4 regions of the Pseudactinotalea sp. Z1732 genome follow, and region 2 is predicted to be linked to each of the others. Evidence: riboswitches for the same ligand, from Rfam matches in the RefSeq annotation. Region 2 holds a riboswitch; each other region holds the start of a gene.

Region 1 (7,373 bases), on a different contig from region 2:
AACGCCCTGGCCGCGCTGGACCTCATCGACGGGCTGCAGGTGCGGGGCTGGTACGACGTGGCCGGGTACCGGGCCGATGCCGACCTGATGGTGTGGTGGTGGGCCGAGGACGTCGAGGTCGTCCAGGAGGCCTACCAACGGCTCCGTGCGAGTGCGCTCGGAGCCATGCTGGAGCCGGTGTGGTCCCAGATCGGCACGCACCGGCCGGCGGAGTTCAACCGCGCCCACGTGCCGGCGTTCCTCTCCGGGGAGGCGCCGCGCGGGTACCTGTGCGTGTACCCGTTCGTGCGCAGTTACGACTGGTACCTGCTGCCCGAGGCCGAGCGCAGCACCATGCTGCGTGACCACGGCATGGCCGCCCGCGATTACGGCGACGTACGGGCCAACACCATCTCCGCCTTCGCCCTGGGGGACTACGAGTGGTTGCTCGGGTTCGAGGCCGACGACCTGGGCCGGATCGTGGACCTGATGCGTGAGTTGCGGGCCACCGAGGCCCGCCGGCACGTGCGCGAGGAAGTGCCCTTCTTCACCGGCCCGCGCCGGGAACTGGCCGAGATCGTCGACCGGCTGCCGCGCGCCTGACCAGTCGGGGCCGCGGGGCGCTCACCCGGTACCGTGCCCGCCGCCTGTGGCCCATGGCGGGATGCGGTCATCGATCGCCTGTGAGCGCTGCTTGCACCCATGGTGGGCTGCGTCGTCGGTGATCGCTTGCACCCATGGTGGGCTGCGTCGTCGTCGGCCTCCGGCCTCCGGCCGCCGGCCGGATGTGACCCGCAGACGCGGGCACCACCGGAAACCCAGTCGCTTTTCATGGTTTCCGCACTGGCGCCTAAAGAGCGCGTTTATTTCGCAAAACTAAGGTCAAGACCTTTACTTAGCGAAACTAACGATGTAGTATCTCCGCAGTGAGCATTTCTCCTGCCCCCAAGCACCCCGGCCCGAGGGTGGCCGACGTCGGGTTCCCGACGCGGCTGCGCATGACGCTGCTGAAACTCACCCGCAGTCTGCGGGCCCAGCGGTCCATGTCGATCCCCGAGGGTCAGCACGCCGTGCTCGCCACGGTGGTGGCACTGGGTGCGATGACCCCGGGAGAGCTCGCTGAACGTGAGCACGTGCGACCACCGTCGATGACGCGCACCGTGCAGTGTCTGGTCGATGCCGGCCTGGTGGAGCGCACCACCCATCCCGAGGACCGCCGCCAAGTGCTCATCACGCCCACCGACGCCGGTACCGAACTGGTCAAAGAGACCAGGCGCCGCCGCGATCAGTGGCTGTCCAAACGACTCGCAACCTTGACCCCCGCCGAGCGCGCAACGCTCACCGAGGCAGAGAAGATCCTCAGGAGGCTCTACAACCAGTGAGCTCGATATTCGCCTCACTCCGTCTGTACAACTACCGAATCTGGTTCATCGGCGCCCTGGTCGCCAACGTGGGCACCTGGATGCAGCGGGTGGCCCAGGACTGGCTGGTCCTTGCCGTGCTGCCCGAAGGTTCGGCGATCCACGTTGGAATCGTCACCGGCCTGCAGTTCCTCCCGATTGTGTTCATCAGCCCCTTCGCCGGGCTGATCGCCGACCGGGTGGACCGGCGCAAGATGCTGATGATGACCCAGGCCGCAATGGGCGTGCTCGCCCTGGCCCTGGGCGCCCTGGTGCTGCTGGGTACCGCCCAGGTGTGGCACGTGTACTTCTTCGCACTGGCCCTGGGTGTGCTCAGCGCCTTCGACGCCCCGGCCCGGCAGGTGTTCGTCTCCGACATCGTGCCCACGTCCTCCCTGGCCAACGCGGTGGCGCTGAACTCCGCCTCCTTCAACGCCGCCCGCCTGGTGGGCCCCGGCGTCGCCGGCCTGCTGATCGCGGTGGTGGGCACCGGCTGGGTGTTCATGCTCAACGCGCTCACCTTCGCCGCCACCATCGGGGCGATGCTGGCGATGAAGTCCGAGTTGCTGCAGCGCCGCGACCGTCCCGTACGAGCCAAGGGGCAACTGCGCGAGGGCCTGCGCTACGTGCGCGGGCGCAGCGACATCATCACGATCATGATCGTGGTGTTCGTGATCGGTGGTCTGGGCCTGAAGTTCCAGATGACCTCGGCGGTGATGGCCCACGACGAGTTCGGCATGGGTGCGGGGGAGTACGGGGTGCTCGGGTCGATCCTGGCGATCGGATCCCTGGCCGGTGCGTTGATGGCCGCCCGGCGCCAGCGCCCGCGGCTGCGCCTGGTGCTGGGCGCGGCCTTCGGGTTCGGGATCAGTTCCGGGGCGATGGCGCTGATGCCCACCTACGAGCTCTTCGCCCTCAGCGCGATCCCGGTGGGCTACTTCTCCCTGACCATGCTGACCTCGGCCAACGCCGCCATCCAGATCACCACCGACCCCAACGTGCGCGGCCGGGTGATGAGCCTGTACCTGGTGGTCTTCTTCGCCGGGAACCCGATCGGCGGGCCGGTGGTGGGCTGGATCGCGGAGAACTGGGGCGCCCGCTGGGCGATCGGCATCGGTGCGATCGCCGCCATCCTGGTGGCGGGGATCGCCGCTCTGTGGACCGTGAAGCGGGAGGACGTGCGGGTGCGTTACCGCCTCCGGCAGCGTCCGCACCTGCTGGTGCAGAACCGCCACGAGCAACTCGACGCCGCGCGGGCCCGCGAGGAACTCAGGACCCAGGAGGGCGTGAACGCCGGCAGCGCCGCCTGACCGGGGGGCTGACCAGCACCGCCTGCCCAGCGTCGCCTGCCCGGCCGGCTGACCAGCACCGCCCTCAGCCTCCTGGCGCTCCTGCGGGAGCGCCGGGTCAGCGGACCTGGACCACCACTTTCCCGAGCGCGCGGCCGGCGCCCACGTACGTCAGCGAAGAGGCGCACTGGACCGAAGCGACTACAGACGCTCGACGACGTAATCCAGGCAGGCGGTCAGCGCTGCGGCATCCTCGGGGGTCACCGAGGGGTAGGTGCCGATCCGCAACTGGTTGCGCCCGAGTTTGCGATAGGGCTCGGTGTCGACGATGCCGTTGTTGCGCAGCACCCTCGCCAGCACCGCGGCATCGATGCTCTCCTCGAAGTCGATCGTGACCACCACCGGCGAGCGGTGTGCCGGGTCGGCCACGAAGGGGGTGGCGAAGTCACGCTCGGTGGTCCACTGGTACAGCAGCTGGGAGGACTGCGCGGTGCGCGCCGCGGCGAAGTCCAGGCCGCCCTGGTCGTTCAACCAGTCGACCTGCTCGGCCAACAGCACCAGGGTGGCGATCGCCGGGGTGTTCACGGTCTGGTCCTGCCGGGAGTTGGCCAGCGCCGCGGGAAGGGACAACGACGCCGGCGCCCAGCGCTGACCCAGTTCCTCGACCCGCTCGATCGCGGCCGGGGACAACAGGGCCAGCCACAGGCCGCCGTCGGAGCCCAGGGCCTTCTGTGGGGCGAAGTAGTAGGCGTCGGTCTGGCTCACGTCCACCTCCACCCCACCCGCGGCCGAGGTGCCGTCGACGAGCATCAGGGCACCGTCGTCGTCGACCCTTCTGACCGGGGTGAGGGTGCCGGTGGAGGTCTCGTTGTGGACCCAGCAGTAGGCATCGATCCCCGCAGCGGCCTCGGGGGAGCGGGTGCTGCCGGGTTCGGCGGTGAGGATCTGCGGGTCGGCCAGGAACGGTGCGCCGCTCGCGGCGGCGGCGAACTTGGCGCCGAACTCCCCGGCCCGGACGTGCTGGGAGCGGGTGCGGATCAATCCGAAGGTGGCCGCGTCCCAGAACATCGAGGCGCCACCGTTGCCCAGGGCCACCTCGTACCCCTCGGGGAGGTTGAACAGGGCAGCGAGACCCTCCCGGACGCGGCCGACCAGGGAGCGCACCGGGGGCTGACGGTGGGAGGTGCCCAGCAGCGTGGTGCCCAGGGCGGCCAGCGCCTGGCTCTGCTCCGGCCTGATGCGCGCGGGACCGGAGCCGAACCGGCCGTCCGCGGGACGGATCGAGGCCGGGATGGCGATCGCGGGATCGTTCATGGGCACGATCATCGCAGGTCCGCCGGCCTCGCCAGGAGCGCTGCGGCGCGCGGCCGGCCGGCCCTGGGCGGGAGAGTTGCCGGCAGGGCGCGCAGGAGGTGCGGCGCACCCGGTCCGGAGCCGGACGCCGGGCACTAGGCTGACGGGAGGAATGCGGCGACCACCAAGGGGCAGGCACGTGAGCGACCTGATCGACACCACGGAGATGTATCTCAAGACCGTGTTCGAACTGATCGAGGACGGCGTGGTGCCCCTGCGCGCCCGGATCGCGGAGCGTCTGGGTCACTCCGGGCCCACCGTGTCCCAGACGGTGGCGCGCATGGAACGGGACGGCCTGATGGTGGTCTCCGGTGACCGGCACCTGGAACTGACCGATGAGGGCCTGCGGCGGGCCACCCAGGTGATGCGCAAGCACCGCCTGGCCGAACGGCTGCTGACCGATGTGATCAAACTCGACTGGCCCTACGTGCACGAAGAGGCCTGCCGGTGGGAGCACGTGATGAGCGAGCGGGTGGAGCAGCAGTTGCTCGAACTGCTCGAGCGCCCGCGGGAGGATCCCTACGGCAACACCATCCCCGGCCCCGCCGAGATCGGGCAGCCCGTCGCCGGTGTCGCCGAACTGCCCGGTACGTCCCTGAGCACCGCTATCACCGCCGATCCGGCCCACTACACGCTGGTGCGGATCGGGGAGCCGCTGCAGGTGGATGTGGAGCTGCTGACCGAGTTCGAGCGCGTCGGGTTGGTGCCCGGGGTGGGCTTCCGCGCCCAGACCGACGGCGCAGCGGTAGACCTGACCGTGAACGGACAGAGTCTGGAGCTCACCGAGGACACCGTGGGGCACCTGTTCGTCAGCGCCGCCGAGCCGGGGTGATCCGGTGCCCGTAGCGGGTGTCCGTGTGACGCCCGCGTGCGTTCGGGACGGGGCGCCGGAGGGCCCGCCGGCAGGTGCTCGGTGCCGTGGATCTAGCACAGCCGCAGCCCGCGCGCTCGCTGGGCGGGTCACGAGAGCGGCGTCCTGCATGTGGCGCAGTCCACATTGTGGCGATGACACAGCGTCTCGTCGATCGCGCCGTTGCCTCGGAATTCCACCATTTTCTGGGGACGTAGGCGCCAGGGGCAGATCCTGTGAACCATTTCACAGAACCAATTGTGACCGGAATGTGACTTTTGCCGGGTGCGTCGGGTAACGTCAGCCGTGCTCGTCGTCCCCTCCATCGATGAGTACCCGCAGGCGGCGCCGAACCCTGTCACCGCCAGCAGGTCCCGACAGACGCAATTGACAGGGACGGGGGACCCAACCTTTGGTGCGCGAGCACCTAGGGGTGAAGTCCCACCTGGTTCGCCAGGTAAGACCGGGTGAATCTCCAACCCGAACCCGACAGCTCACCCCGTAGGCGCGTGGAGAAGATTTTGACTCAACGCACAACCGGAGCCCGCCACCGCGCAGCGTGCCGGCCCTCCACCCCCCTGACCGCTTTCGGCACCACAGTGGCCGGCACCACCGGTCGTCGTGCACTGGCCGTAGTTGCTTCCTCCGGACTGGCGCTGACCATGGGCGCCTCCACCGCGGCCGCTGCCCCCCAGGTGTCCAACTCCGCTTCCGGCCTCGGTTCGCTGGCCAACGTGGTGCTCGATGGTGACCGCGACTCCGTCAGCACCTCGCCGACCATCTCGGTCGACGCCGACACCGACTGGTCCTTCACCGCGGCCGTGGTGAGTTCCGAGGCCCCGCCACCACCTCCGCCCCCACCGCCCCCGCCGGCGGCGACCACGCAGCGGCCCACCGCGGCCACCGCCCCGGCGGCCCGCACCGGCAACCGCACCGCCGCTCCGGCTCAGGAGGAGACGCAGCAGGCGGAGGAGCAGCAGGCCGAGGAGCCCGCGAGCGAATCCACGCAGAGCGCCGCACCCGCGTCCGGTTCCGGCTCTGCCGTGGTGAACCTGGCCCGCCGGTACACGGGCACCCCGTACGTGTACGGCGGTAGCACTCCGGCCGGGTTCGACTGCTCCGGCTTCACCGCCTACGTGTACGCCCAGTTCGGTGTCTCCCTGCCCCGGTCGTCCTCGGCCCAGCGCAACGCCGGCCGTGTGGTCTCGGCTTCTGAGGCGCGGCCCGGCGACCTGGTCTGGTGGCCCGGACACGTGGGCATCTACACCGGCAACGGCCAGCACATCGCGGCTCGCAACCCCAGTTCACCCCTGCACGAGGGCCCGATCTGGAACTCGAGCCCCACGTTCATCCGTGTGATGGGCTGACCGGCACACGCACCACTCACAACGGCTCGTCCCGCATCGGGGCGGGCCGTTGTGCTGTGCGCACCGGTGCGTCGTGTACCTGCGTGCCCGTGCGGAGAGGTGCTGGCACAGGCACCGATGAACAGCTCCGATGAGACAGCTATAAGATTTTCCGGCGACATGCCCCGCAACCGTCAGGCTTGTAGCACAATGGTCAAGATCAGCCCAAAAAACGGGGGTAGACCGGTATGGAACGCGAACCCACGATCCTCGTCGGAGTCGACGGATCAGCCGCCAGCCTGAACGCACTGGACTGGGCGTTGGCCCACGCCGGAAAGTCGGGTTGGAACCTGCACCTGGTGTGTGCCTACGCGCTGCCCACCTTCGCCGCCGGAACCATCGACGGCGGGTATGCCACCCTGGACGACACCGCCATCCGCGACGGCGCGCAAGCGGTCCTGGACGAGGCCCTCACCCGCTGTGAGGGCGTGGGTGTGCAGGTGACCAGCGCCCTGGAGACCGGCGACGCGGCCGGAGTGTTGGTGGACCTGTCCGCCCAGGTGCGCCTCGCCGTCGTCGGCACCCGGGGCCGGTCCGGATTCGCCGAACGGATCCTGGGCACCGTCTCCTCGGCGCTACCGGCCCACTCCCACTGCCCCACCGTGGTGGTGCCGCACCGGGAGGGCGAGGACGACGAGGACGCCGGTCTGCCGTTGCCGGTGCGCCGGATCGTGGTGGGCGTGGACGGGTCGGACTCGGCCAAACTCGCCCTGAACGTGGCCATCGACGAGGCCGAACGGTGGGAGGCGGAACTGACCGCCGTGGTCGGTGTGCCGATGGGCGCCGGCGCCGGCCTGCTGGGCTGGCTGCCCTCCGGGGTGGACCGGGAGACCCTGCTGGCCGACGTCAAGACCGGCCTGGACGTCACGGTGGACCGGGCCAGTCAGGGTCGTTCGGTGCAGGTGCGCCGGCACGCCCTGGATGGCACCGGAGCGGCGCTGCTGTCGGAGTTCTCCACCGCGGTGGACCTGGTGGTGGTCGGCTCGCGCGGCCGCGGCGGCTTCACCGGGATGCTGCTGGGCTCCACGTCCCAGACCGTGCTGCATCACTCCCGTTGCCCGGTCATGGTGGTGCCCACCAGCAGCACCGACGATCC
Region 2 (7,373 bases):
TTGGACTTGTCGGCCATGGCGTTCATCGTAGAGGGCGACTTTCCAGGTCACGGGACATCGGTGTGCAGGTGTGGTGCAGGTTCGCGATGCGCTGCGCTCGGACCGCTGGGAACCTGAGGAGACCGCTTTCCAGGTCCCATCGACCGCCATGGCCGACTTGCCGGTCCCCTACTGCTGTTCGCTCGGTTCTTACTTGGTGGGTGGGGGATCAGCCCTGGGCCTCCAGGATGAGTTCGATCACCGGAACCTCGACCTGCGGGCGTTGGACGGGCAGATGCAGCGTGAGGGTTCCGGGTGGCTGACCGCCGGGGGTGGTGTTCCAGGCTTGCTGCCCGGGTTCGATTCGGCTGCGCTGCACCTCCGAGCCGTCGTGCAGGAAGCGCGCGTAGCGGACCTTGTCGGCCATGTCGCGCAGGTGCAGGTGCCCGAACGGCCAGACCAGAAGGTGCAGATAGAGCCGGTCCTCCCGGCGGGTCAGCACCGTGCCGGGCGGTGCAGGGATCTGCGTGGCACCGGCACCGATGACAGCCCGGGCATGCAGGTCCATCCAGCGTCCGACAGCGGTCAGCCGCTCGTCATCGCGTGGCGGAATCGCACCGCGACCGTCCGGCCCGATGTTCAGCAGCAGGTTGCCGTTCTTGGAGACGGTGTCCACGAGCATGCGGACCAGGAGGTCGGGGGGTTTGAAGTCGAGGTTGTCCCGGTGGTACCCCCAGGTGCCGTTGAGCGTCTGGCACGCTTCCCAAACCACTTCCTCGCCGTTGCGGCGCATCGGAGCGTCGGGTTGGTACTGCTCGGGAGTCACCAGATCCCCTGGGATGCCGAGGCGGTCGTTGACGACGATCCCGGGCTGCAACTCGCGTGTCATCGCCAGGAGGGCCTCGGCGTCCCAGTCCCCGGGGCCCTTGCCTTCCCAGCCGTCCCGCGCCTCGGGGTAGGTGAAGTCGTAGAACAAGTAGTCCAGCCGCCCGTAGTTGGTCAGCACCTCCCGCGCCTGACCGTGCAGGTACTCCCGGTAGCGGTTCATATCCCGGGTCTTGTTCCGCTCCCGGGCGTCGGGCAGATCCCGCAGGGGGTGGTGGTAGTCGATAGTGAAGTCCGGGTGGTGCCAGTCGATCACCGAGAAGTACAGACCGACCCGCAGCCCTTCGGCACGGACGGCCTCGACGAACTCGCGGACCAGGTCCCGGCCGGCCGTTGCCATCGAGTTGTAATCGGACAGTGCCGAGTCCCATAGGGCGAAGCCCTCGTGATGCTTGGCAGTCAGGACCGCATAGCGCATGCCGGCGTCCTTGGCCGCTCTCGCGATCGCCTTGGCATCGAACCGGTCAGGGTCGAAGAACTCAGCGTTCTTCTCGTACTCCTGCGCCGGGGTGCGCTCGCGCGTCATCACCCACTCGTGGCGAGCCAGGCCGCTGTAGAGCCCGAAATGCACGAAGAGCCCGAAACGGTCGTGTGTGAACCATCCACCTTCACCTGTCACCATGATCTCCCTCTCTGCTCATCGCGCGCTTTGCCACCGGAGCCGACGTTCACTCGGCGTCCTTCAGGTTCCACACCATCGGCAGACCGTCGCCCTCACCTCCGGTGGAGTAGTCGTGGGTGACCTCCTGCAACTGTGCCATCCGTTCCTGCCAGGCGACGTTGACCGGCAGATCGCGTAGCGCTCCGAGCAGTGCGGCATAGTCGTCACACTGGATGACCTGGAACACGTCTCTCCCGCTGCGCCAGATGCGCCAGTCGTGCACGCCGGTGCGGCGCATCGCCGCTACCAGCGCTCGTGGGACCTGGCGGTGTGCCTCCTCGTAGGCCTGCTCGGCACCGGCTTTCAGCCTGGTGTGAATGGCAACTCTCATCCCAGCGCTCCACTTCGGTCAGCGATGGCGTGCTCGATCTCCCACGACTGTAAGCCTGGGACGCTGCCCATGACAGCGATGTCCTTTTGAGGTGGGTCCCGCGCATGCGAACAGACTAGGCATAGGAGGTTCGTCTAGCCGGTTTCAGAACCACTCCTCAGTATGTGATGTCCAGGCTCAGCAACCGGCCCACCACCGCCACGTAGCCCAGGCCGGCGAAGGCCAGGGAGAAGAACGCCGCGCTGCCCGCAGACCACCAGCGCCGCCGGCGCAGCGAACCCACCAGACGCATCCCGGCCGGGATCACCGCCAACACCGCCACCAGGGTCAGCAACTGCGCCACCCGGATCAGCAGGGCCGGGGCGCTACCGGAGCCCATCAGCATTGCGGCCACCACCGCCCACAGACCCACCGCGAGCAAGGCCACCGCCGCACCGACCGTGCACGCCAGCCGCAGCCACCGGTCCTCTCGCGAGGTCTGCAGGCGGCCCCGGTAGCGCCGGCGCACCAGCGCCGCTACCGGGCGGCCGAGCAGCCCGACCACCAGCACCACCGAGGTCCCCACCAGCACCCACGGCACCAGCGCCAACGTTGCCGGCAGCGGTTCCAGCGCGATCGCCGGGTGCAGCCCCACGACCCGCACCTGCCCATCGACGACGTCGGCGCCCAGGCGTTGCTGCCCGCCGACCTCCTGCCACACCCAGGGCTCCACTTCCGCCAGCACTCGCGGTGACCCGGAGGCGTCCACCAGCGCGTCCATTGTGAGGGTGCCGTCGCCGGTCGCGCTGATCGTGACCGGTACGAGCGCGGAGTACAGCCGCACGAAGTTGCTCTGCACCCCCCGGGTGGTCATGTAGGACCCGGCGAGCACCTGCGCGTGCTCCCCGGCGGTGGCGGTCGGCTCCGGAGCGGTGCGGGTGTCGGGGAAGTACCGGTCGGTGAACCCGTGCACGAGTTGATCGCGGATCACGGCGGTCGACATCGGACCCACGCCTGAACTGTTCAGTCCGATGTAGATCCCGGTGCCGGTCTCGGGATAGATCTGCATCTCGGCGTGGAAGACGTAGGTGTCCCCGCCGTGGCCTACGATGCGCTGGCCGTTGCGGTCCAGTTCATACAACCCCAGGCCGGTGCGCGGCCCGCCGGCCAGCCCGCCGAGGGTGACGGCGCCGAACGCCGGCTCGGCCAAGGTGCGCAGCGACTCCGGGGACAGCATCTGGGAGCCGGGGTCGCCGACTTCGCCCGCCAGCAGGGTGAGCATGAGGGCGCTCAGGTCCGCAGCCGTGGCGCTCATCGCCCCAGCGGGTGCGAGGCCGATCAGTTCGAAGGGTGCCGGCTCGGCGCGCAGGTGCGGGTAGCCGCCGGACATCTGCTCGGCCAGTTCGGTGGGCAGCGGTTGGGCGAAGGTCGCGGTGGACATCCCGGCCGGGGTGAAGATGTGCTCGTCGGCGTAGTCGGCGAAGTCCATCCCGCTCACGCGTTCCACGACGTAGCCGGCCAGGGCGTTGCCGTAGTTGGAGTACGACGGCGTGGTGCCGGGGGCGTAGATCTGCCGCGGCGGGTCGGTCAGCATCTCGCGCAGCGGCGGGACGTCGCCGGCCGGGTCGACGAAGACACCGGCCAGGCGTTCTTCGAAGCCGGCGGTGTGGGACAGCAGGTGGCGCAGCGTGATCGGTTCGTCGTAGGTGGTGGGGATGTCGAGGTCGATGTAGTCGGCGACCGGGTCATCCAGGCCCACGGCCCCGTCTTCGACCAGTTGCATGACGGCGATTCCGACCACCACTTTGCTGATCGAGCCGACCCGGAACAGCGTGCGCTGGGCATCCACCGGCTGCGGCACCGAGTCAGGGTCGTCGGCGCCGGAGCCGGAGCCGGAGCCGGAGCCGGAGCCGGTGTCGGCGTAGCCGTAGCCACGTTCGGTGACCACCTCGCCCTCGTGGACCACCGAGACCGCTGCCCCGGCCACGCCCTCACGTTCCAGCGCGGCGGGCAGGAAGCCATCCAGCCAGGCCTCGGTGTCCTCGCTGGTCAGCGCGGCGGCCGCCTCGGCCGAGGACGGAGCGGCCGGAGGGTCCGGTGGCGGGTTCACCGGGGCGCCCTGCTGGGCTGCACACCCGGCCAGGACCGCGGCGAGGACGACGGCGATGCTCGCGGCGATCCACGACCGCCGGCGGCGCTGAGGTGCTCCGGCAGGCGGTGCCATGGCCGGCGTGCGAGGCGGGCCGTGGCCTGTACGTGCTGAGTGAGTTCCCACGAGCCCTGACCCTAGGGGCCGCCGACATCACCCCACCCCCGAAGTCAGCATCAATCGGCTGAAACCGCCCCCTCAGCCGACCAGTGCTGGCTTCGTCGCTGAGGCCGCCTGATCATGGGCGAGCAGCCCGGTCCGCAAACGCATCGGCCCGCCCCGAAGTTCGGGGCGGGCCGATGACTCGCACGCGGCAGTTGAGTCCGTGAGCCGGTCAGGCCACCCGGATGAAGGTCGGGTTGGCCCGCCAGATCTTGCTCTCGTGCAGCGCGGTGCCGGGGTTACGGGCGGCGATGTGGTTGCCGTTGCCGGTGTAGATACCGATGTGCCCCGGCCACCACACCAGGTCCCCGGGCTGGGCCTGGCTGGCGGAGACCACCTGGCCGGCGCTGCGCTGGGCCCCGGAGTTGCGCGGCAGGTTGATGCCGGCCTGGGCGTACACGTAGGAGGTGAACCCGGAGCAGTCGAACCCAGCCGGGGTGGATCCACCCCACACGTACGGGGTGCCCACGAACTGGCGGGCGATGTTGACGATCGCACTGCCAGAGGCACTGGCCTGCGGGGAGGGCGCAGCGGAGCGCTGGCCGTCACGGGAGGCCGTGTCGGCCCCTCGTTGCACGGATGCCGATCCCGAGCCCGACGTTGACGCCGATCCCGAGCCCGACACCGACCCTGACGACGAGGCCGACCCCGACGACGATCCCGACCCACCGGGGATGGTGAGTTCGTCACCGGGGAAGATCAGCGCGTCAGCACCCAGGCCGTTGGCGTCGATGATCGCCTGGACGCCGGCGCCGTACCGCGCCGCGATAGCCGCGACGGTGTCACCGCGGCTCACGGTGTGGGTGGCGCCACCAGCGCTGGCGGTCACCGAACCTGTGGGGATGGTGAGTTCGTCACCGGGGAAGATCAGCGCATCGGAGCGAAGGCCGTTTGCGTCGATGATCCCCTGGATGCTGGCGCCATGTTCGGCGGCGATATTGCCGACGGTGTCACCGGCGTTCACGGTGTAGGTCTCGTCCGGGTCGGCGCTGGCTGCGGGCATCGCCAGCCCGAAGGCCAGGCCCGCGGTGGCCACACCGGCCGTACCGCGACGGGCCACCTTTCCCACCGGCAGGTCGGAGAGGAAGGTGGTGGGACGCACGTCGGCTCGGTGCCGCGCGCGTGTGGTGCTGTGTAGTGTCATGGTGTTTTCTCCGGTTGCCTTCGGGGTTAGCTGTCGGGTTCGGGTCGGATAAACACCCGGCCTGGCCGTGGCCAGACTTCACCCCAGGGACCAGCACGCCGGTCCCGTCTTCATGGGTCCCCCGCCCCTGCCATGGCGGCTAATGGACCGCGGACGGTGGCAGAGTTCGGCGTCCGCCCACGGACTTCCAGGTTCGGAAGTGCCGCGACCGTAACCCGCCCACGACGCATTGTCACGGTTCGGTAACATAAGTCACAATTAGGTCACGGTGCGGCTCCGGGGACTCGGTTCACAAGCCCCCGTCCGCGACCGGCTGATGCCCGCGAGCAGGACGGCGATTGCGGGCAGTCCGACGGCACTCATCACTCCACCCCCGCCTCCCGCCGCGTCCGCGCATTGGCGTGCACCGACCACCGCGGCACCCACCGCCCCAGCGCCGCGATCACGGCGCCCGAGAGCACCCCCATCGACACGATCCCGGCGGCCAGCGATCCGAGCGCCGCGCCGGCTGAGACCACCAACGGGCCGGCCGCCCCCCGGTGTCGGCGACAACCGCCAGAACCCAGCACCCGTGGCGAGGGCCCTTGACACCGCATACCGCGCACCTGTCGCCCGGACCGCGGAGCCCGCGTCGATCCCTGGGCCGGACCTGGAAGGCAAAACACCACGGTGCCGCAAACTGGCAAGAAAAGTATCATTCGCGTGCGAGGCGCCTCGGGGGCCGTAGCAAAGTTGTGAGTTATCGCATCATCGCTACTTCGTCATAACTTTTGGCGTGAGTTAATTATGACCTTCTGCCATGATGGGTCCATGGCCATAACTTTCGGTGAGGACCCGGTCCGCGCAGAAGTGTCCGACATCCTGGCCCGCATCGCGGCTGGGGAGACCGTCGACCAGGAACGTGAACGCAAGCATGTGGATCTAAAGGAAGAGACCGGGCGCCGCGACCGTTCGGGACAGGTCGGCCCGGGCGAGGAACGAAGCGCGGCAGTGGCGCAGCAATTGGCCGCTGAGGCAGCATGCATGGCAAATACGCCTGGCGGAGGTGCGCTCATCGTCGGCGTAGGCAACGACGGCACCGTGCTGGGCGCTGCAACGGATGCAGAGTGGCTCAGGCATCGCATCTATGAGATCACCGGACGGCTGCTCACAGTGGACATCGCCGAGAGTGAAGTCCAAGGCAAGCGGCTGCTCGTCATCATCTCACCGCCGGCCGTCGAACCGGTTCGCATCAGTGGTCGGATCCATTGGCGAGTGAATGACAATTGTGTCGAAGTTGATGCCGCCACGTGGCACGCACGTCGCATGCGGACTCTCAACTATGACTGGTCCGGAGACACATCAACCACACCTGCGTCTGCGGCCCGGCCACAAGCGCTGGACCTAGCCCGGGAGTTCCTGCACGACAGTGGCGAGAGCGAAGCCGAGCAGGTTGCGGGTAGTACTGATAGTCAACTCTTGCGTCGACTTAACGCAGTTACCGGCGAGGGCATGCTTACCAATGCTGGCGTCCTGGTCTTCGTCGGTCGGCAGAGCCCTAGCCTCGACTACGTCCGTCGCGAGTATGCCGGTGGCGACAGCGCCACACGCGTGAACCGCAGCGGTCGCTCTCTACTCGAAGAACTCTCTGAAGTGTTCTTGGCGACTGATGCCCACAACGCAACCCGGCACGTTCAAGCCGGCCTGGTGATACGGCAGATCCGAGAGATCCCAGAACTGGCTGCCCGTGAAGCTATCGTCAACGGCGTCGCGCACCGGGAATGGGGGTCCTCGGCCCCCACCATCGTGGAGCACATCGGGCGCACACTACGAGTCACGAGCCCAGGTGGCTTCTTCGGGGGTGTCAACTCATCCAATATCATCACTCACCCGTCGCAGTCGCGAAACGCTGCTCTTACCCAACTCTTGGCCGACTTGAAGGTCGCCGAACGAGAGGGCATCGGCGTAGACCGAATGGTGCGCGAGATGGTGAGAGCCGGGCACCAGCCACCCGATATCCGTGAAATTAGCGGACCGTTCATACGAGCCTCACTGGTCGGTGACTCGCTGGACCAACCCTGGATCGCGTGGCTCGGTTCGATCG
Region 3 (7,373 bases), on a different contig from region 2:
CCGTTTCGCCCACGAACCCGAGAACGGACCCATCAACGTCCTCGTGCTCGGCATCGTCGCCGTCTGTGCCCTCATCGTCGGCCACAGCCGCCGCGTCCGGGAACGTGCCGACGAGGGCGCCGGGGCGCACGAGGCCGAACTCACCTCAGCCCGAGAGCGCGCCACCGAGAGGACGCGCCAGGCCATGGCACGTGAACTCCATGACGTCGCTTCGCATGCCGTGAGCCTCGTCGCGGTCCAAGCCGGCGCGGCCGAACTCGCCTGGCCGCAGGACCCAGCCGCGACGCGTGCGGGGGTGCAGGCAGTGGGCGACACCGTGTCGACCGCCCTGGGCGAACTCGACGTCCAGTCATGGGGGACGGGTTCGGCACCCGCATGGGATGACATCGAGCGGATTGTGGCCCGCCTCCAGGGTGCCGGCCTCGACATCCGGCTCACTGCCTCCGGACGCCCACCAGACGTACTGCTGCCGGTTGTGCACCGCCTCGTCCAGGAAGCCCTGACCAACGTGCTCAAGCACGCGGACGGGGCCACCGCATACGTCACCATCGGCAGCGACGAGCAGTGCACGCATCTGGAGGTGACCGACGACGGGCCGGGCCGCACGGTGGCAGTAGCAGGGTTCGGGCTGGCCGGACTCGAGGACCGCGTCACCGCCGTGGGAGGTCGGCTGCTCGTCGGACCGGGGGATGGCGGCGGTTTCGCATTGCGGGCCGTTCTGCCCCATGAGCCGACACAACTGCGCGGGAGGGCCCGGCCGTGACGATCCGTGTCCTGCTCGCCGACGACCACGCCATGATGCGGGCGGGTTTGGCCGGCGTGCTCGGCTCCGATCCCGAGATCGAGATCGTCGGGGAGGCGCAGGACGGCGCCGCGGCCGTCTCCCAGGCCCGGCGGTTACGTCCGGACGTGGTGCTCATGGACATCGAGATGCCGGGGATCGACGGGGTGACCGCCATCGGGCGCCTGGCCACGGCGGCTCCCGCAGCACGCTGCCTCGTGCTGACGACGTTTGACGTCGATGAGTACGTGCTCGGTGCGCTGCGGGCGGGAGCCGCCGGCTTCCTCCTGAAGACCACACCGCCTCGGGATCTCATCCAGGGGGTCAAGGACTGCGCCGCAGGGGGATCGGCGCTCGGACCCACTGTGGTGCGGCGCCTCGTTGCCTCCTATGTAGGCGCAGCGCGCGAGCCGGTTCCCGGGCTGGAGTTGCTCACCGAACGCGAGCGCGAGGTGCTCGCAGTCATGGCGCGCGGGCTGAGCAACGCCGAGATCGGTGCCGAACTGCACCTCACGGAGAACACCGTGCGCACCCACGTCGCCCACATTCTCGCCAAACTGGGGGTGCGGGACAGGGTCCAGGCAGTGATCCTCGCCCACCGCGCCGGGATCGCCTGAGGGGATCGGCCTACGGTTCTCCTGCGCGAGCGGTCGGGGGGAACCAGCGTGAGTATCGGAGTGCCCGCGATCGCCCTCGTCGTCGGCGCCATTGGCATCCTTGGAACCGTCTTGACCGTCCCGGCATGGGCGCGCACATCCGGCTTCGCACGTCAGGGCGCCGAACAGTCCTGGGGTTGCGCACGTTCGGAGGCAGCGCACGTAACGGTCCTCTTGGTTCACTATGGAGCCATGACCTCCCTTGCTCATTCGGACGTGAACCTGCCCCGTGTTCTGGTCGTCGATGACGAAACCCCCTTGGCGCGATTGGTCGCGAACTATCTTGAGCGCGAAGGCTTCGAGGTCCAGACCTGCGCTGACGGCGACGACGCGGTGCAGCGTGCGCGACAGTGGCGACCCGGGGTGGTGGTGCTGGACCTCGGCCTGCCTGGTCTCGATGGCATCGAGGTCTGCCGGAGCGTGCGCACGTTCTCTGACTGCTACATCATCATGCTCACCGCCCGCGTGGAGGAGGTCGACAAACTCAACGGCCTCTCGGTGGGCGCCGATGACTACGTGACCAAGCCGTTCAGCCCACGTGAACTCGTTGCACGCGTGCGGGCGATGCTGCGTCGTCCGCGGCAGAACCCACCGGGCCACCATGGCGCAGTAGCGTCGTTCGGGCCACTGACCGTTGACGCTCTGGGCCGGGAAGTGTCCCTCGACGGCGAAACTGTCCAACTCACGCGCACCGAGTTCGACGTACTCGCAGCACTGGCGGCGCGCCCGCACATGGTCTTCACCCGGCGCCAACTCATCGAGACGGTATGGGGACCCAATTGGGTGGGCGATGACAACCTCGTCGATGTCCATATCGGACATCTGCGACGCAAACTCGGCGACAAGGCATCCGCGCCGAGGTTCATCCGGACCGTACGTGGAGTTGGCTACCGAATGGGGACCGGGTCATGAACAAGCGGCAGCCAAGACAGTGGGGACTGGGCGCTCGGCTCCTGGCAGCGATCGTCGTGGTCCTCTTGGTGGCCGCCGGGACAGCGTGGGGTGTCGCTTCGATGATCGGGCCGATGATCTTCCACGATCACATGCTCATGGCCGAGCCCGCTGACTCCGAGGTCGTGGCTCACGCACGGCAAGCCTTCACCGCGGCATGGACCCTGTCCCTCTCCGTGGCGCTCCTCGTCGCTCTCCTGTCGTCGGTGCTCGTGAGCATCTTCGTCACTCGACGCATCACCAGGGCGTTGGAAAGGGTCCGACAAGCAGCAGTGCAGGTCGCAAGCGGTGACTACAACGTCCATGTGCCAGCGGTCCACATGGGCGCGCAGTTCGATGACCTCGCCGCCGCGTTCAACACCATGGCCACTGACCTAGGCCATATCGAAAAGACCCGAACCCGCATGCTGGGCGACCTGGCCCATGAACTGCGCACCCCGGTGGCGACCCTGGATGGCTACCTCGAAGGGATCGTCGACGGTGTCGTGCCCGCCGGTGAACGGACGATGGGCATGCTGCGTGAGCCGGTCGCACGCCTTGCCCGGCTGGCCCAGGACATAACGCTCGTGACAACCGCCAGCGAGGGCCGCTTGGAGATGCGGTGGCAGCCGCTGCAGGTCCGTGACCTGCTTCAGGACGCCGCAACACAGGCAGGCGTCAAGTCCGCGGACAAGGGCATTGACCTGACGATCGAGGCCACGGAGTCGGAACGCCAGACGGTCATCACCGCGGACCCTGACCGGCTCGGGCAGGTCCTGACCAACCTGCTGGACAACGCCGTGCGGCACACCCCAACGGGAGGTCACGTCCAATTGGGTGCCAACCGGAGTGGATCGCGACTGCGGTTGTGGGTCCAGGACAACGGCGGTGGGATAGCCGCCGAGCACCTGCCCCACCTGTTCGAGCGCTTCTACCGTGCCGATGCGGCTCGTGACCGCGCGCACGGAGGGTCAGGAATCGGGCTTGCCATCAGCCGCTCCATCGTCCAGGCCCACGGTGGCAGCATGGAAGCGGCCAGCACCGGGCTTGGCCACGGCGCCGTCTTCACCATCGAACTGCCCTTGGGTCGGCAGCCTTCGCAGGCCTGAGACCGACTCCACCGCACACGTCTTCGGCAGTGGCCGCGCTGGAAAGGGTGCGCCCTCATCCGCAGCCACAGCACGAGCATCGGCCCGCCCTGGGCCGGACGGGCCGATGCCGCAACTGAGATATGCGGTCAGAGCACGCGGATGAACGTGGGGTTGCTATGGAAGATCGGGCCCTCGTACAGGGCGGTACCGGGGTTTCGGGCGGCGATGTTGTCGCCGTTGCCGGTGTAGATACCCACATGACCGGGCCACGCCACCAGATCGCCGGGCTGGGCCTCGGCTGCCGAGACTATGCGTCCGGCGCCCGCCTGGGCACCGGACGTCCGAGGCAGGCTTACCCCGAATTGGGCGAAGACGTAGGCGGTGAAGCCCGAGCAATCAAAGCCCGCCGGGGTAGAGCCGCCCCACACATACGGGGTGCCCACGTAGCGGCGGGCGACGTCCACGACCGCGGAACCGGAGGCAGAGGCAGTGCTCGCGGTCTGCTCGCTTGATTCGCCGGAGGAGGAATCCTCGGTCTGCTGCTCCTGCTGTTGAGCCGGCTGCTCGGTGCGCTGCCCGGTGCGGGAGGCCGGAGCGGCACGCGGGGTGGGGCGCTCCGGCGCAGTGATGACAGGCGCTGGCGGTGGGGGTGGGGGTGGGGGTGGAGCTTCGGAGGAGACCTCAGCGACGGCGACGTGCCAGTCGATGCCCTCATCGACAGTGACGGTTGGTGAGGTGACCACCTTATCGATGTCGACGTCGGCGTCGAGCACCACGTTGGCCAGGGCGCCGGCCCCGAAACTCGAACTCGACACCTGGGGGACGGCCGCAGCGCTGGAGGCGCCCATTGTGAGCACCAGTCCGGAGGAGGCGAAGACGGCCAGCGCCCGTCTGCCGGTGGTCCCAGTGACTGAGTCAGCGAAAACGGTCAGTGGGGTGGAGGGGCGGCACGCCGCGCGGTGTCGGGCGCCGGTTGTTGGTTCAGTCAATTCGGTTCTCCAGTTCGCCTACGAGGTCAGTTGTCGGGTTCGGATTGGAGACTTACCCGGTCTGCCTGGCTCCCCAGGCGGGACTTCACCCCTAGGTGCTCGCGCACCGACGGCTGGGTCCCCCGCCCCTGCCACGGCGTTGATCGGTGACCACGGTGCGGTGGCAGGGTTCGGCGTCCGCTTGTGGGCTTCCCGCACGGCGGGAGCAAGAGTGACAGTACATACCGCGAACCCTCAGATCACGGTTAGATCACGGCATTACCGAATGCTTCATCAAACCTTCATCGTCATCCCCCGCCTCGGCGACTGCACGCCCGCCGCTCCTGTCGTAGCGTCGGGGCGGCCGAGACCTTGCCGCCTGCGCTGCAGAAGGCACCTGATTCGAGACGAAAAGCCGAGAATCTCGGGCGCAGTGGTTGCCTGGATGACCCCCACTAGGACGGTGGAAGAACATGAAAAGAATGGCGGCGCTGGTGCTGATCCGCGCCGGCTGCTCCTCGTTGGATCCGGCCTCCGAGCCCACCGCCGGAGGTGGTGAAGCCGCGTTCCTCGCCACCCATGACTTGGCCGGCATGGAGGTCGCAGAGATGATCGACCACCTGGACCGGCTCGGTGGAAAGGAACGCCCCACCGACTACATCGCCTCCATCCGGCCCGATGAACTGGTGCTCTCCGACGGGCAGCAGGAACTGGCCGAAGTGCTCATCGATGAAGAATTGGCGACCTATGCGAACGGTTTCGCCGGCTTCTGGTTGCCACGCGATCTGCAGGGCACCATCAAGGTCAACCATGACGGCCTGACGGGTACAGCCGAGTTCTCCACCACCGACGAGGTCGCCACCTGCCTCACCACCCTCCAACTGATATAGGTCGCGGTCACAACCTGTGCCAATCTCGGAGCAGCAGGACGGCGCACCGGTGAGCGCGGCGCACGCGGCTAGCGACGCCGGGCAAGCCGCCGCACCCCATAGCCGCGTCATCGGACTGGACGCGGCGCGGGCGCTGGCCATCCTGGGCATGCTCGCGGTCAACGTCGGTCCGCTCTATGACGATGGCATCGCCGGGCTGGTCATGCGGCTGCCGCACGGGCGGGCTTCATTGTTGTTCGTGCTGCTGGCCGGGATCGGGTACTCGTTCCTGACCCGCCGGGCCCGCGACGGTGCCGCGCCACCCTGGGGGCAGGTGTTGTGGCGGACGGTTCTGCTGAGCCTGATCGGGCTGAGCACTCAGTTGGCGGGTCATGGCGCCAAGGTGATCTTGACCACCTATGCGGTGCTGTTTCTCGTGGGACTGGTGGTGGTGCGGGCCCCCTCATGGCTGCTGCTGACCGCCTCGATCGCGGCAACTGCCGCTGGACCACTGGTGTGGCTGGGTGTCCAACTCAGAACCGGTGAGGTCTTCGACCGGGAGCCCGCCACGCTACTGGATGCGCCCGGGCAGATCGTGGCCTCGACATTCCTGACCGGGCCGTACCCGGTGATCACCTGGCTCGGGCCGTTCCTGTTCGGGATGTGGCTGGGCAGGTTGCGCCTGCAAGACCGGTGCGTCCAGATACGGCTGACTGTGGCCGGAGTGGTGCTGACCCTGCTTGCCGAACTCGGCTCCCGGGCGTTGGAAGCGTTCCTGGGGCGGCCGGATGGGGAGCCCGGTGTGGACTGGTTCCTTTCGGCGGCCGCACATTCGCAGATGCCGTTGTGGCTGATCCGGGGCAGTGCCTCGGCCGTGGCGGTGCTGGGCCTGACACTTCTGGTTTTGCCGTACCTGGGCCGCTTCGGTTGGCCGCTGGTGGCCACGGGTCAGTTGGCGCTGACCGTGTATGTGGTGCACCTGTTCGGCATCGCGGAGGTAGTGCGTCCCGGCCCGGGGACCGCGCCGGCGGGTCTGGTCACCACGGCGGTGATGGCCCTGGTGCTGATAGGCGCAGCGGTGGGCTGGCGGCACTTCTTCTCCCGCGGGCCGCTGGAGGCATTGTTGCGGGTGCGGCTGCGCCGGCGGCGATGAACTCGCCACCAGGCCGACGGCGTTGAGCCGATAGGACAACCGCTGCAGGGTCGCCCCGGCGGGGAAGTCGTCCAGCAGCACGGACCAGCAGGTGGGCCGGGACGTCGCCTGCGGCTCTTCGGCGCCCAGGCCAAGCGAGATCACCTCACCAACCAGTGGCCGGCGCTGACGCGGATACGTGGATCACCAGCCAGTAGGACTACAGCGCAGGTTTCCACCCCCGTCGGCAGGCCGTAGGGCAGCAGGATCGCCCGGTGCATGGCACACCCTGGCCGCGTCAGTGACGATGCGCCCCAACCACGTCCTCGCGATCCCCAGTAGCCCGTGAGCCGTCGGCGGAAGGAACCCGAGGTGCGCCGTGCGCCGCGGCGGTGCTGGTCTCGGGGCTGAGGTCCAGGCGGCGCAACAGTTGGGCGTTGAGCGCCACGACAATGGTCGACAGGGACATGAGGAGCGCGCCGACCGACATGGGTAGGACGAACCCGACCGGGGCCAGCACACCTGCGGCCAGGGGCACGGCCGCGATGTTGTAGCCGGCAGCCCACCACAGGTTCTGCTTCATCTTCCGGTACCCGGCACGGGAGAGCTGGATGACCGACAGCACCGACCGGGGGTCGTCAGACGCCAGGATGACGCCGGCGGAGGCGATCGCCACGTCGGTGCCCGCTCCGATCGCGATCCCGACGTCTGCCTGAGCCAGCGCCGGGGCGTCGTTGACGCCGTCCCCGACCATGGCGACGATACGGCCCTCCTGCTGCAGCTGGGCGACCTTCTCGCTCTTGTCCTCCGGGCGCACCTGGGCGAAGACCTGGTCGACGCCCAGTTCGGCGCCCACAGCCCGGGCCACCGGCTCGGCGTCACCGGTGATCATGACGACCCGGATGCCCAACTGGTGCAGGGCATCGATCGCCTGCCGTGACTCCTC
Region 4 (7,373 bases), on a different contig from region 2:
TCGGGTGCATCGTGCCGCGAAGCATTGCCCATGCCAGGGCGTTGCGGGCCGAACCGACCAAGGTGCCGGCTCGGTTCTCCCGGTTTCCGGTGCGCTCCCAGCGCTTGGTGCACGCAACTCCTGAACAGGTGCGTGCGCGCCTGCATGAAGGCATGGGACGGCGCTACCGGACCAGATTGGGCACCGAGAACAAGCCCAGGCAAGGCGCGGTGCATACTATCTCCGCTGAGCGCGGGTACGGCAAGGAGACCGGCAATATCATCTTCCATCTAGCGTTGGTGGGGCTGCTGGTGGTCACGGCCTGGGGGGAACTGGTGCATTACCGGGGGCAGGCGATGATCACCGAGGGATCCACCTTCGTCAACTCTGCGCTGGACTATGATTTCTTCGAGGCCGGGGCGTTGTTCGACGTCGATGCGGTGGACCCTTACCGGATCCGTCTTGATGAGTTCGTGCCGGAGTTTACCGTCGATGCCCAGGCCCGGGACTTCACCGCCTACGTCACCTTGTTCGAGACCGACGGTACCACCAGCGAGCCGACGATCCGGGTGAACCACCCCCTGAGCGTGGGCGGGTCGCGGGTGTATCTGATGGGCAACGGGTTCGCCCCGGACCTGACCATCATCGATGCCAGCGGGCAGGTCGCCCACGACGGGCCGGTGCCGTTCATTCCGGCCGATGATGACCCGGGGTATGGCTCCACCGGGGTGGTGATGGTGCCCTCTGCGAATGACGGGGAGTTGCAGTTGGCGTTCAATGGCTCGCTGCTGCCCACCGCAGCGCAGGATGCGGAGGGTGCCTATGTGTCCTCGATCCACCCGCTACCGATGGACCCGGTGATGCTGCTGCAGATGTACACCGGGGACTTGGGCCTGGACGAGGGCGTGCCGCGCAATATGTTCGTGCTGGACACCGATGGTCTGGAGCAGGTCATCACTACCGGGCAGGACGGCACCGAAGGTCCGGTGCAACTGGAGCTGCGCCCGGGCCAGAGCGTGGACCTGCCCGACGGGCAGGGTACGTTGACCTTCAACGACCTGCCCCGGTTCGTGGCGTTGGACCTGCGTTATGACCCGGCCCCGCTTTGGCAGGGGATCTTCGCCACGCTGGCTTTCGGCGGGTTGATCGCCGCGCTGTTTCTGCCCCGGCGGCGGATCTGGGTGCGTCTGGTGCCCGGGGAGCGGGGCACGACAGTGGTGCATGCCGCAGCATTGGCGCGCAATGACGACTCAGGTCTGCGCGGTGAACTTGATCGGGTCCTGAGTGTATTGCCCGGTCCGGGCGCAAGGGAGAAAAAATGAACGAGCAACTGGGCACGATTAGCACGTTGTTGATTTACGGCACCATCAGCGCCTACGTGGTGGCGATGGTGGGCTTCGCGGTGGACCTGTCCGGGTTCGGCAAGGGGGCAGACCCGGGCCGGGCCCGCAAGGCGGTGGGCATCGCGATGAGCACCAGTTGGCTCGGGCTGATCTTTCACGTCGGGGCAGTGGTGCTGCGCGCGATCGCCGCCGAGCGGGTGCCGTGGGCGGACATGTATGAGTTCACCCTGATGTCGACGATGTTCACCATGGTGGTGTTCATGGTGGTCAACCGGCACAAGGATGTCCGTTACCTGGGGACGCTGGTCTTGCTGATCAACGTGGTCGCGCTGCTCATTGCTATCACGCTGCTGTACACCGTCGCCGACGGGGTGCAGCCGGCACTGCAGTCCTACTGGCTGGTGATCCACGTATCGGTTGCCTCGCTGGCGACCGCGTTGTTCTGCGTGGGCGCAGCACTGTCAGTGCTGCAACTGGTGCGTGGAGGTGACGAACGACGGCGGGAAGCCGAGCATGCCCAGTCCGGCGGATCAAGGCGGCAGCCGTTAGGCGGCCGCGGTGTCGAGGGCCGTAGCGGTGCGCACGGTGCTCGCACGGGCAGTGCTAGCGCAGGCGCCGACGGCACCCGGGGTGCCACGCTGGTGGCGCAGGAGGCACAGCCCACCGAGGGTGAAGTCGCATCGATGGACCTGGGCGGACAGGAGCCACAGACGTTGCCGGCCCGGCCCACGTTCTGGTCCCGGCTGTTGGACGCCTTCCCCGCAGAGGAGACCCTGGAGCGATTGTCCTACCGGCTGAACGCCGTGGGCCTAGTGGGCTGGACCTTCGTGCTCATCACCGGATCGATCTGGGCCGAGTACGCCTGGGGCCGGGCGTGGGGCTGGGACCCCAAGGAGGTCGTCTCGCTGATGGTGTGGATCATCTATGCCGCATACTGCCACGTGCGGCTGACCACCGGCTGGAGCAAGAAGGCCTTCGCCTACTTCTCCCTGGCCGGGTTCGCGGCACTGATGTTCAACTACTACGGCGTGAACATTTTCATCAACTCCCTGCACTCCTACGCCGGGGTCTGAGCGGGCAACAACTGCGTTCGTCGGGTAGGGGCCAATGGCGGTGACATGGCGGGTCAGTGACGAGGGGCCAGTTCGTCACCGGCGCCACAGCCGCAACGCTGCCTCCAGTGGGCCGCGGGAGAAGAAGTGCCGCCAGGCCACCGCCGCTCCTACCAGCACCAGTGCCATCACCGCGGTGATGGCCAGACCGTCCTGGGCGGTCTGCGGCCCGGGACGCACCACCTGCGCGATGGCGAACAAGTGGACCACATACACCGTCAGCGCCAACTGCCCCGTGGCCACCAGCGGCCAACCAAAGCGGCCCAGGTAAGGCAGCACCAATAGTGTCAGGGCCAGCACCGCCACGGCCGAGGCGCTGCCCCGGATCAGCCACAACGGCATCTGCGAATGCGCCGCCGCCGAGAGGAACCAGTCCACAGCCGGCTCTCTACCGGGCCGCCCCAGGAACACTTCCAGCACCCGGGAGCCGAGTTCGGCAATCAAGGTCAGCACCACTGCCGCCACAGTCAGCCGTATCTGGACCCACCGGTCGTGCAGCCGCAACCGGCCTAGCCACATCCCGAATAGGAACGGCGCGAGCCAGGTGATCACCGGGTAGGGCCCGGTCAGCAGTGTCGAGGCCACGATCTGCCCCGGCGCGTCCAGCATCGTGGCAGGCTCGCGGTCGAAGACCTCACCGGTTCGCAGTTGGACACCCAGCCACACCAGTGGCCCAGCGGCAACTGCCACGATCGAGGCGGTCAGCAGCAGCCCGGACGGTGCCCGCACCACCACCAGTCCCACGAGGAAGAGCACCGCATAGGTGGTCAGGATGACATCAGAGCCATGACCCGCTAACTGAGTACTCAACCCGATCAGGCTCAGCAGAACCGTCCGCCACAACACCTGCCCCCACGGCAGCGCGCCACCGTCACGGGCTCGCCGGGTCAGCAACGAGTACCCGATCCCGGCCAGCAGCACGAACAACAATGAGGCCCGCCCGTGCGGCAACCGCATGACGAGCCCAGCAATGCCGTCGTCATACAGCGGACCGATGTTGACCGCGACCATGCCCACGATGGCCAGCGCCCGTGCCGCGTCCAGCCCGGTGACCCGGCCATGGGGTGCGCTGGCATCCGGGGAGGCGCCTGCCGTGTGCGCCGCGCTCACCGATGCGCCATCCTGCTGCTCCGCCCTGGCACAGGTTGTGACCGCGCCCATCCAAGTGTCATGTCGACCCGGTGAAGGGACCCTGGGCCGACTAGGTGCGAGGCCCTCTGAGCCCCTCCGCGGCCGGCCCGGGCGTTCCTACGTCAGTTGGAGGGTGGTGAGGCAGGTCGCGCCCTCGTCGGTGGTGGAGAAGTCGGCTGACCCGGTCAGGCCGTCATAGTGAACCTCAATGGTGCCCTGGACATCGCGCGGCAACCAGAAGCCGGCGAAGCCGTTCGCATAGGTCGTCACCTCTTCATCGATGAGCACCTCGCCTGTTGCATCGTCGAGGATCCGCACCTGGAGGTCCTCGTCGGTCAGCTCACCCTGGCATGTGGTCAGGCTGTGGTAGAAGCACTCGTGAGTCTGGTTCACGTAGGGGGCTACGGAGAGGTAGAAACGGTCCTCGGGCATGGGCAGGGTAAGTTCTTGCTGCCCATCGGAGAACATCAGTTCATCGGCTCGGATGGAGGCCATGTAGTCGGTGGGGCGTTCGGGCCCACCGAGTCGATCGAGGTGGTCGATCATCTCCGCGACCTCCATGCCGGCCAGGTCATGGGTGGCGAGGAACTCGGCTTCATCACCCTCGGTGGTTGGCTCGGAGGCCGGATCCGCCGAGGAGCAGCCGGCGAGGATCAGCACCAGCGCCCCGACGATCGCCGCAATTCTTTTCACGTTCTTCCACCTGTCCTATCAGTCCCGGCGCATCTTCTGACCAGCACGGCAGCAGGTCATACTTACCAAGGATTCTTGCCGATCAACTGGGTCATCGTAGGCAACTGCTGCTGCCGAGAGTTTAGGTCTTTCGTCCCGGACCCAGGCGGAGCCTTCCTGCGGCGCCTATTTGAATCGCCCCAGCAGGCCGTTCTGGGCCGGCGCGGGCGCAAGTAGCCCTGTCAACTGATGGTGGCGAGGAGTTCGTTGCAGGCTTCCTCGCAGGCTCGGCACGCCTCTGCGCAGATGCGGCAATGGTCATGGGCCTGTGCGTGACGGGCGCACTCATCGCCGCAGGACTGACAAGCCTGGGCGCAGGCCTGCAACTGAGCACGGATGAGGTTAGCGTCATGACCGGTTTGTCGGGACAGCATGCGGGCCGTGGCATCGCAGATGTCGGCGCAGTCCAGGTTGGTACGTATGCACGTGCGCAACTCGGCAACCATTTCCTCGCTCAGACAAGCGTCTGCGCAGGCGGTACACGCCTGGGAACAGGCCACGAGGGCATCGATCGTTCGGGCCAGTAGATCCCGGTCCAGAGTGATCTGGGCAGGGTGGGTATCCATCATCTCTGCGGTTCTCATTGTCGCTCCCGTTTCGATAACCATCACAGCATTGGCTCTCGACGTTACGACAGCAGCGGCAGGCATGCAGCCGGCGAGGCGGGGTGTGACGATGAAGGTTTGATGAAGTATTCCGGTAATCCCGTGATCAAACCGTGATCTGAGGATTTGCGGTATGTACTGTCACTCTTGCTCCCGCCGTGCGGGAAGCCCACAAGCGGACGCCGAACCCTGCCACCGCACCGTGGTCACCGATCAACGCCGTGGCAGGGGCGGGGGACCCAACCGTCGGTGCGCGAGCACCTAGGGGTGAAGTCCCGCCTGGGAAGCCAGGTGAGACCGGGTGAATCTCCAACCCGAACCCGACAACTGACCTCGTAGGCGAACTGGAGAACCGAATTGACTGAACCAACAACCGGCGCCCGACACCGCGCGGCCTGCCGCCCCTCCACCCCACTGACCGTTCTTGGTCACGCAGTCACTGGGACCACCGGCAGACGGGCGCTGGCCGTCTTTGCCTCCTCCGGCTTGGCGCTCACCATGGGCGCCTCCAGCGCTGTAGCCCTCCCCCAGGTGTCGAGTTCGAGTTCCGGCGTTGGCTCCCTGGCCAACGTGGTGCTCGACGCCGACCTCGACAAGGTGACCACCTCACCGACCGTCTCGGTCGATGCAGACATCGCCTGGGACTTCGCCGCCGCCGAGGTCTCCTCCGAAGCCCCGCCCCCTCCCCCGCCGCCAGAGCCGGTCATCACCGCGCCGCAGCGCCCCACCCAGGACGCCGCCCCGGCCTCCCGCACCGGGCAGCGCACCGAGCAGCCGGCTCAACAGCCGGAGCAGCAGGCCGAGGAGCAGGCCGGGGAAGGCTCGGGCGGGTCCAGCGAGCAGGTCGCAAGCACCTCTTCCGGTTCTGCGGTCGTGGACGTCGCCCGCCGCTATGTAGGCACCCCGTATGTGTGGGGCGGCTCCACCCCGGCGGGCTTTGATTGCTCGGGCTTCACCGCCTACGTCTTCGCCCAATTCGGGGTAAGCCTGCCTCGGACATCCGGTGCCCAGGCGGGCGCCGGACGCATCGTCTCGGCAGCCGAAGCCCAGCCCGGCGATCTGGTGGCGTGGCCCGGTCACGTGGGCATCTACACCGGCAATGGCAACAACATCGCCGCCCGAAACCCCGGCACCGCGCTGTACGAGGGACCCATCTTCCATAACAACCCCACGTTCATCCGCGTGCTCTGACCGCAGATCTCAGCACTCTGCATCGGCCCGCCCTGCCCCAGGGGCGGGCCGATGCTCGTGCTGTGGGTGCCGACGAGGACGCATCCCTTGAGGTGCCCATTGGAGTTGATATCAAGCCTGTGAATGCTGACGACTTAACGGCAGTTCGATAGTGAACACCGCGCCGTGGCCAAGCCCCGCGCTGTCCGCTCTCACACTGCCCGCATGGGCCTGGGCGATGGAGTGGCTGATGGCAAGGCCGATCCCCGACCCTCCGTGCGCGCGGTCACGAGCAGCATCGGCACGGTAGAAGCGCTCGAACAGGTGGGGCAGATGCTCGGCGGCTATTCCGCTGCCATTGTCCTGCACCCACAAACGCAGGCGCGATCCAATCCGGTCGGCGCCCAACTGGACCTGACCTCCCTTGGGGGTGTGCCGCACGGCGTTGTCCAGCAAATTTGTCAAGACCTGCCCGAGCCGGTCAGGGTCGGCGGTGATGACCGCCTGGCGTTCTGACCTTGTGGCCACGATCGCCAGGTCAATGTCCTTGCTAGTGCACTTCACGCTTGCCTGTGCTGCGGCGTCTTCGAGCAGGTCACCGACCCGCACCAGCTGCCATCGCATTTCTAAGCGTCCCTCGCTAGCGGCAGTCACCAGGGCCATGTCCTGGGCCAGACGGGCAAGTCGTGCCACCTGCTCACGCAGCATGACTATGGTCGGTTCATCAGCCGGCACGACACCGTCCACAATCCCTTCGAGGTAGCCATCCAGCGTCGCCACCGGGGTGCGCAATTCATGAGCCAGGTCGCCCAACATGCGAGTGCGGGTCTGTTCGATCCCACCAAGGTCGGTGGCCATGGTGTTGAACGCGCCGGCGAGGTCATCGAACTGCGCACCCATGCGGACCGCTGGCACATGGACGTTGTAGTCACCGCTGGCGACCTTCGCTGCTGCTTGGCGGAGGCGTTCTAACGCCATGGTGATGCGTCGAGTAAGGAAAATGCTGACCAGCACTGACGTCAGGAGAGCGACGAGGAGCGCCAGGGACAGAGACAGGGTCCATGCCGCGGTGAAGGCTTGCCTTGCGTGCGCCACGACCTCGGAGTCAGCGGGCTCGGCCATGAGCATGTGATCGTGGAAGATCATCGGCCCGATCACCGAGGCCACAGCCCATGCTGTCCCGGCGGCCACCAACAGGACCGCGACGATCGCTGCCAGGAGCCGAGCACCCAGCCCCCACTGTTTTCGCGGCCGCTTGTTCATGAACCCGTCCCCATTCGGTAGCCGACCCCCCGCACAGT

The links. A riboswitch is a leader RNA that binds a small molecule or an ion and turns the genes downstream of it on or off. The one in region 2 is predicted to bind cyclic di-AMP.
Region 1: another riboswitch for cyclic di-AMP. It lies ahead of ACPL7H_RS11845 (C40 family peptidase); the one in region 2 lies ahead of ACPL7H_RS19130 (LysM peptidoglycan-binding domain-containing protein).
Region 3: another riboswitch for cyclic di-AMP. It lies ahead of ACPL7H_RS17765 (C40 family peptidase); the one in region 2 lies ahead of ACPL7H_RS19130 (LysM peptidoglycan-binding domain-containing protein).
Region 4: another riboswitch for cyclic di-AMP. It lies ahead of ACPL7H_RS19085 (C40 family peptidase); the one in region 2 lies ahead of ACPL7H_RS19130 (LysM peptidoglycan-binding domain-containing protein).

Annotation. Positions count from the first base shown of each region.
Region 1 covers NZ_JBMPQC010000005.1:239,971-247,343, reverse strand. The annotation lists gene hemQ (hydrogen peroxide-dependent heme synthase) at 1-582, shown strand, start outside; gene ACPL7H_RS11865 (MarR family winged helix-turn-helix transcriptional regulator) at 906-1,361, shown strand; gene ACPL7H_RS11860 (MFS transporter) at 1,358-2,689, shown strand; gene serC (phosphoserine transaminase) at 2,870-3,982, opposite strand; gene ACPL7H_RS11850 (iron dependent repressor, metal binding and dimerization domain protein) at 4,161-4,853, shown strand; cyclic di-AMP (ydaO/yuaA leader) riboswitch at 5,224-5,393, shown strand; gene ACPL7H_RS11845 (C40 family peptidase) at 5,393-6,238, shown strand; gene ACPL7H_RS11840 (universal stress protein) at 6,466-7,373, shown strand, end outside.
Region 2 covers NZ_JBMPQC010000030.1:3,367-10,739, forward strand. The annotation lists gene ACPL7H_RS19110 (LCP family protein) at 1-17, opposite strand, end outside; gene ACPL7H_RS19115 (alpha-L-fucosidase) at 209-1,486, opposite strand; gene ACPL7H_RS19120 (L-rhamnose mutarotase) at 1,533-1,856, opposite strand; gene ACPL7H_RS19125 (serine hydrolase domain-containing protein) at 2,014-4,059, opposite strand; gene ACPL7H_RS19130 (LysM peptidoglycan-binding domain-containing protein) at 4,319-5,290, opposite strand; cyclic di-AMP (ydaO/yuaA leader) riboswitch at 5,292-5,441, opposite strand; gene ACPL7H_RS19135 (hypothetical protein) at 5,653-5,811, opposite strand; gene ACPL7H_RS19140 (ATP-binding protein) at 6,101-7,373, shown strand, end outside.
Region 3 covers NZ_JBMPQC010000016.1:14,136-21,508, reverse strand. The annotation lists gene ACPL7H_RS17785 (histidine kinase) at 1-763, shown strand, start outside; gene ACPL7H_RS17780 (response regulator) at 760-1,398, shown strand; gene ACPL7H_RS17775 (response regulator) at 1,630-2,349, shown strand; gene ACPL7H_RS17770 (sensor histidine kinase) at 2,346-3,476, shown strand; gene ACPL7H_RS17765 (C40 family peptidase) at 3,605-4,447, opposite strand; cyclic di-AMP (ydaO/yuaA leader) riboswitch at 4,448-4,596, opposite strand; gene ACPL7H_RS17760 (CueP family metal-binding protein) at 4,900-5,316, shown strand; gene ACPL7H_RS17755 (heparan-alpha-glucosaminide N-acetyltransferase domain-containing protein) at 5,333-6,448, shown strand; partial or broken gene ACPL7H_RS17750 (heavy metal translocating P-type ATPase) at 6,726-7,373, opposite strand, start outside.
Region 4 covers NZ_JBMPQC010000029.1:3,257-10,629, forward strand. The annotation lists gene resB (cytochrome c biogenesis protein ResB) at 1-1,301, shown strand, start outside; gene ccsB (c-type cytochrome biogenesis protein CcsB) at 1,298-2,395, shown strand; gene ACPL7H_RS19070 (heparan-alpha-glucosaminide N-acetyltransferase domain-containing protein) at 2,471-3,544, opposite strand; gene ACPL7H_RS19075 (CueP family metal-binding protein) at 3,683-4,258, opposite strand; gene ACPL7H_RS19080 (four-helix bundle copper-binding protein) at 4,480-4,881, opposite strand; cyclic di-AMP (ydaO/yuaA leader) riboswitch at 5,110-5,259, shown strand; gene ACPL7H_RS19085 (C40 family peptidase) at 5,260-6,093, shown strand; gene ACPL7H_RS19090 (ATP-binding protein) at 6,205-7,335, opposite strand; gene ACPL7H_RS19095 (response regulator) at 7,332-7,373, opposite strand, start outside.